3 regions of the Lacticaseibacillus styriensis genome follow, and region 1 is predicted to be linked to each of the others. Evidence: predicted binding sites of a transcription regulator. Region 1 holds the regulator's gene; each other region holds the start of a gene.
What was found. The regulator LexA, encoded in region 1, represses DNA repair genes until DNA is damaged. The targets are predictions, from matches to a motif close to CNAACANNTGTTNG.
Positions count from the first base shown of each region.

Region 2: the regulator LexA is predicted to act here: its motif matches at 1,049-1,062, upstream of LACSTY_RS04960 (Y-family DNA polymerase).
Region 3: the regulator LexA is predicted to act here: its motif matches at 1,283-1,296, upstream of LACSTY_RS09120 (CitMHS family transporter).

Region 1 covers NZ_CP132483.1:680,940-683,214, forward strand. The annotation lists gene LACSTY_RS03120 (AI-2E family transporter) at 1-72, opposite strand, end outside; gene LACSTY_RS03125 (hypothetical protein) at 546-740, shown strand; gene lexA (transcriptional repressor LexA) at 867-1,493, shown strand; gene LACSTY_RS03135 (hypothetical protein) at 1,591-2,055, opposite strand; gene LACSTY_RS03140 (AEC family transporter) at 2,087-2,275, opposite strand, start outside.
Region 2 covers NZ_CP132483.1:1,021,236-1,023,510, forward strand. The annotation lists gene LACSTY_RS04960 (Y-family DNA polymerase) at 1-1,022, opposite strand, end outside; gene LACSTY_RS04965 (hypothetical protein) at 1,211-1,381, opposite strand; gene LACSTY_RS04970 (zinc-ribbon domain-containing protein) at 1,466-2,275, opposite strand, start outside.
Region 3 covers NZ_CP132483.1:1,905,315-1,907,589, forward strand. The annotation lists gene LACSTY_RS09120 (CitMHS family transporter) at 1-1,188, opposite strand, end outside; gene LACSTY_RS09125 (hypothetical protein) at 1,473-1,730, opposite strand; gene LACSTY_RS09130 (RNA 2'-phosphotransferase) at 1,807-2,275, opposite strand, start outside.

The DNA of each region.
Region 1 (2,275 bases):
CAGGTCAATTAAGAAGACCATGAACTTGTTGTTGATGAAGCGGCGGTAGAACCATGAGTCGGTACGTTTCACAGGCGATCCTCCTCTAAGGACGTTAAAGGTTATGACGCGATTTAATCAGCGGTGTCATTAGTAACCTTTACAAAAGACGACAAGTCGAGCATGAGATCTGTGGTGAACCAAGAAAGCTTCGACGTGCAGTTGTAGTTTTTTACAAGTCAGCTGAGTGCACGTGAGTCATTTTTTCGAAGTTTCTACCCGCCAGACGTCGGATGCTTCTGTATAACAATGATACTAGACTAGCCATGATTTTTCGAGGCTAGGGTTAACTAAAATGGTTCGAAGAAGGTATCGGCGCCGTTACAATAAATTTACAAAAACACCGATTAGCCGTTACAAATATTAAAAATGCCTAAATAAGGGCATCAAATGTAAATTTTACATATACAAAAGCTTTACAAATCAAAAAAATCAGGTATGATAAAGTCACAACCAAAACGGTGAGTCAATGTCGGTTTTACCGATACGGAGAGGAGTGACCCCTTATGAATTTACTTCGCGGGGCTAAATGGACATTAATAACTCTGACCCTGGTCGCAACATTGCTGTTATTTAGCAACTATGCGACGGCCGGCATCTTGTTGATGGCTCTGGATATTTTCCTAAGCTTCTTCTATGCAGTCATCAAGAGCAGATGTGATCGGCGTCAGATGCATAAGATGCCATTATTGCATAACTAATTTGATGAAATGATCCGCAGCCATGATGACTGCGGATTTTTTCGAGTAACGGCGGCGAAAATGATTGCAAACGTTCGTTCGGTTTGGTATGCTGATTGTAACAAATGAGAACGGAGCGGTGAGCGGATGCCAACACAAGCGAGTCAAAAACGTTGGAAACAGATTTTACAAACCATCTATGACGCAATCGAGGATCATGGGTATCCACCCACGGTTCGCGAGATTGGCAAGTCAGTTGGCCTTAGTTCGTCTAGCACCGTCGCAGCATACTTAGAGAAGCTGTTGGCCGCTGGATTAATTGCGAAAGACCCATCCAAACCGCGCACGATTGAAGTGACTGCAGCAGGACGCGATTATATCGGCGTTCAGGCAGAAGGCATTCCGATTGTCGGTACCGTTGCGGCTGGGGTGCCGATTACCGCTATCGAGAATATCGATGACTATTTCCCGGTGCCGGATGACCTACCATACTCGGCCGATGAGCTGTTTATGCTTCGGGTTCAAGGCAGTTCCATGATCAAGATCGGGATTCTTGATGGCGATCAGATTATTGTCAAGAAGCAAAACGACGCCGAAAATGGGCAGATTGTCGTAGCAATGACCGAAGAAGATGAAGCCACTGTCAAGCGCTTTTACAAAGAAAAGAACGGCATTCGCCTTCATCCGGAAAATGACGATATGGAAGACATGTTTTTCCCGGATGTGACGATTCTCGGTATTGTTGTGAGTTTGTATCGTCCTGCGCTTGTATAAGTGCTACTAATAAAGCCAGCTAAAAAAGCATTTGCCGCGTACATTCAATCGAGTGTGCGTGGTAAATGCTTTTTTGTTGAGGCGGCAACTGACACCATTAAGGACGGTTAAGCTGATCAAGGTCATCTTTTGGTACCTTTTTGTAAAATGGACCATCCGGAAGCTGCTTCAATAATCCTTTTTTGGTAAGTTGGAATTGAACCGTGTTGCTGGCGGCCTGTGGTTGGGCTTTGCCGGTGAAGGTGAAGATTCGCCCCTTTAAAGTCAGTTGGGCCGCAAAAATACCCTGATCCGTACTTTCAAAATCACCGTCTTGGTTCGACAGCGTTTCGAGGTAATAGCCACTGGTTGACGACAACACGCGAATCGCTTTCTTTTGATCATCCTGTTGGACAAATGCGTGACCGACCAAGGTGGACAAGGTTGCTTTAGGCACGGCCTTTTTTGCCTTTTTCCGGGATTTTACCGGCTTTGATGCCTGTTCACTGGTGGCCGATCGCGTTGATGATGATTTGGCAGTCGGCGTGCCTTGAGAACAACCACTCAAGATAAGTAATAACATGAGCCAGACTAATTTTTTCAATGGCGGTCTCCTAGTGAATGAATTGAATGCAGGTCATGACGATGGGAATGACGATCATGGATAGAAGCGTGGTTTCCGTGACCATGATCGCAGCGTAGTCAGCATCGGCGTCATAAAGTTTCGCAACCACCGGCGCATTGGTCATGACTGGCATGCAGGATTGCAGGATGAAGATTTGCTTCATCAGCGTCGGTACTGG
Region 2 (2,275 bases), 340 kb from region 1:
ACAATGTCGGTGTTGCGATTGGTCGGCAGAATTCGCTTTGCTTGCGTAAAACCGGACCGACCGTCTTGCTGGCTTTCTGCATATGAAAATCCGATACCCAGTGAAAGCTCACCGGCACGTTTATGATGATGACGTAAGCGGGCTGCGACCTGTTCACCGATTTCTTTGATGACAATTTCGATTTCGAATTGATTGCTATAGTCGCGCGGAAGCACTTGGGAATTACCGATACTTGGCTGGCGCGTTACAATGCGCTTACTGATTTTGGTGCGATCAACGCCCCAAGCGGTTGCAAACAGCTGAGTGCCGATAATACCCATTTCCTGTTTTAAGGCATAAGGATTCGCATGGGCGAGTTCGTACATGTTCGTAATGCCCATGCGCGCTAAATGCGCTGCTGTGCGGTGACCGATACTCCAGACGTCGGTCATCTCGTTAATTTTCCAGATGGTGTTCGAGACCGTCGCATACTTAATTTCGCCAAGTAAATCAGGACTGTGCTTGGCATAAACATCGAGGGCAATTTTGGCTTGTACCGGATTTTCACCGATTCCGACCGTCGTACGCAGGCCCAGTTTTTGCTGAACAGTTGACTGAATACGCTTGGCAACTGCTCGCGGCGTTTTCCCGAAAAGCTGCCAGGTATGGGTTAAATCGAGGATGGATTCATCAATCGAGTAAGCCCACAGATCTTCATCGGCGACGAATTGACGGAAGATATCGTTAATAGCCAGATTTTTCTGAATGTAGAGGTTCATGCGTGGCGGAACGACAATCAGATGCGGCTCATTGGGCAAATCGCGCTGGCGGCTGACATTATTTTTGAGACCATACATTTTTTTGGCCATGGGCGAAGTCGCTAAAATGAGTCCGCCGTTGGTGTTTTCCTGTTCAGACATCACAACTAGGATGGTTTTGAGCGGATCAAGTCCACGCTCAATGCTTTCGACTGAGGCGTAAAAGGACTTATTGTCAATCAAAAAAATGACCCGATGCGGTTCGTGTGGATAATCATAGGCCATGAAGATCACCTCTGTTTATCATTATACGAACATATGTTTGCTTAGGCAAGTTATTTATTTTTTTGGGGGATGCTATAACGCGCTCCCCGACTTCTAAGCGCGCCGGCTCACGCTCAGCGCCACATAAAAACCCCTGCTGTGCATATGCACAAACAGGGGCATCAATGAAGCGATCAAAATGCAAACATCTAGCGCATGCAACCACCCATGTGCCAGGACGAAATGCCGCGCATCATGCTGCCGTGGGCAATTCCCATGCTGCCGCCATTGTTAAAGACTTCCAAGATGAACAAGGCGGCAAAGATGGCGGCAATGACGATTAACGTGACCACTAATGGCCGCCACTTATCTGATGTCATACGATCCGCCTCCTAACGAATTAAATTCGGATACTGCCATTAGTATAACACCATGGCATCAATGACAAAGGGGATGCGGACAAATCAGTCATCGCGTTCCCATTTAATTTTGAGATTGGTTTCGATCAGATCTTCATCATCAAGTGCAAAGGGTTCAACGACACTGCCACCATCAGACTTGGTGAATTTAATGTTGAAGACATTGCCGTCACGATAAACGACTTCCCACTTACCGTTGCTTGGTGTGCCGTTATTGGTCGCTGTATAAGTGCCATCGCTATTAAAAGTGAACGTTGCCCGGTCGCCTGATTCCCAGCGGCCCACAATGCCACTGGTGGAATGATTGTCGTTGCGCTTTGACGTATCAGAAGGATACTGGCGTGTCGTTTTCGTGACGCCATTGTCATCATAATCGTCATCGTGATCATCATCGTGGGTATTGCTGTCTGGATGTGAATTTTGCGATGCGGTGGTACTGGAAGATGTGGTACTGGAGGAAGCCGTTGCCGCATCTAAAGTTAAATCCGATGCTTGACCTTTTAGCGGGATCACAACTTCCCGCGTGAAATCTTTGGTTGAGCCGTCATGCGTGCCGCTGAGTTTAAGCGTGTAGACACCCGGCAGTTGGCCGGCGATGATATATTGGCCGTCATGCGCTTTGGCTTGCGCCGGCGTGCCATTCAAAGTGAGTGTGGCATTTTTAAGGTTGGTTTTGACGACGGCATCGGCGGTCCCTAATTTGACTTTATATTTTGGAAAAATAAGCAGCTCATGGCCTGCCTTGACAATCTGAACTGTGCCGCTGGTCGACTTAGCCATAATCATGCTATGCAGAAGACTGCGATCGCTGCGGTTTTTGATGAGTTGCGCAAGGGGCTTCAAATCGTCCTCGTG
Region 3 (2,275 bases), 1.2 Mb from region 1:
AAGCAAGTGGAATGCTTGCCCCATTAATGAAGCTAAAGCCATCTGCATATTGGTAAAGCCGTATGCACGTCCCGCAGTTGCCAGCACCGGCATAACGCCGAAGTAGAAGCCGTCGTTACTTAAGAAGAAGGTCCCTGGTGCGGAAATCAACGCAATAACCAATCCCCAGAAGCCAGCCATGGAACTTGGGATAATCGCGGTGAAACTCTTGGCAAGTGCTTCGGCCATCCCGGTTCCTTGGAATAAGCCCATGAAGACCCCGGCAGCAAAAACCAGAATAACAACTTGCACGGCATCGCCGCCGTTAGCACCAATTCGCTTGCTTTGGTCGCCTAACTTAGGATAGTTAGCCATCAATGCAATACAGGTACCAACCAAGAAGAGCAAAAGCGGTGGCATTGCAATTGCCTTAATAAAGGAACTTGCCACCAACCAGGCAATGAGCACAATGGTCAGAATGCCGTTAAAAGCAAACATATTTGGACGGCGAATTTCGGAAACTTCAGGATCAACCACTGACGTCATCTCATCGATTTCTTCATCGGTTAATTCCCGAACACCCAAGCGTTTCCGTTCTGCGCGACCCATGTGCGGTGCAACGTAGAAAACAACATAAGCCAAGGCCAGAATCATACCTGGCAATAAATACGTCAAAATATCGGCATCAACCTTCAAAACTGCCATGGCCCGAGCAGTTGGTCCTCCCCAAGGCAGCAGGTTCATGATCGTATTTTGCAAAATAATCAAAACACCGAGGTTCATCATATTCATGTTGAGTTTCTTATAAATCGGAATAAATGCCGAGCAGCAGATCAAGGTCGTTGTAGTGCCATCCCCGTTAAGTGAAACTGCCATCGCAACAATCGCGGTTGCCATAAGCACTTTCATCGGGTCGCCTTTCGCGATCTTGATCATCCGGGCTGTAATCGGATCGAACAGACCGGCGTCGAGCATAATGGAAAAATACAGAATAGCGAATAAGAGCATGATCCCTGTGTTAGCGGTCGTTGTCAGACCCTTCAACACAAAATCGCCGATCGTCCCTTTCTTCGCCACGCCTGCCACCATTGCAATAATTGCAAACAGCAGCGGGATCATCACTAAAGAAGTGAATGGTGAGAGCTTCTTGGTCATGATGACGTACATGAAAACAATAATCATGGCGTAAGCAATGACGGTGAGTAACATAGTCCCAACCTCTTTTCATAAGTTTTTGTCGCTATCCACATGATACGTGATTTCTGTCACGAAAAGGCCGATTTCGCTTCTTTAGAACACCAAAAGAACAATTGTACGGTTAAGGGAAAACTAAAATTTTCAAGAAAAAGAAAACGCCTTCATTTGCTTAAAATTCGGTTTTAAGTCAACGGAGGCATTTTTAAATGATACGATTGTAACGATTGAAAAAGAACGTTTTTCAATTGATACTTATTTCACAATAGACTAATACAGAGACGTTTTTCTGTGTTAGTCTACCAATCCTGAAAGCGCTCATCTTCCAACTTTTTCAACAGTTGGTGAAAGTTTTCCCGTGACGGAGCGTGATCTAATGTTTCTTGCTGCAACTCATTAAACCGCTCTGCTAAGTAATAAGCAGTGAGATAAAGCGTCAGTTTTCGTTTGACAATGGCTTCCGGATCTTTGTCGTCCGGTACTTGGTGTGACCCCACAACAAGATTGGCGAACTGTTTCGGATTTAACCGTAAATCATCAGGTGCATCAGCCTTCATGATAGAACCTCCTTTTTTAAGTATGCCTAATACTAACATAAAAAAACGAACGTTTCCGGCCAAAAGCGGGCGTTCGTCACGATGTTGGGGATGATGTTCGGGTTAAAAATGCCGGGGGAACTGCATGCACCAACCAAACCTGACTCCCTGTCGGATAAAAAGTTTTACCGGCAGCTGCTGCCGATTGCGCGGCCACGCGATAAATAACCGGATGAGGGTCATGCCGCACACCAACTTGCCAGGCCATTTTCGGATTCTCGGAAAGATGGACAAAATCGCGGTCCATTGGTTTAAGCCCTTCAACATCAATCAAAGCGGCTGCTTGATGTGACGTGCCATGATATAACCAGATGGGTGGCCGCCGCGCCGGCATTAACGGCAAGACTGGGACGCTATGGCCGTACACCGCTCTGATGGTGCTCCCCTCAATCGCAAACCGTTGCTTATCGCTTTGTGTCATAATGTCATCAAGCACCTGACGATCAAGGTGCATCTGATAATGCGCATTGAATCGCCGAATCAACGTTTCCAAATCCGTGCGGCCA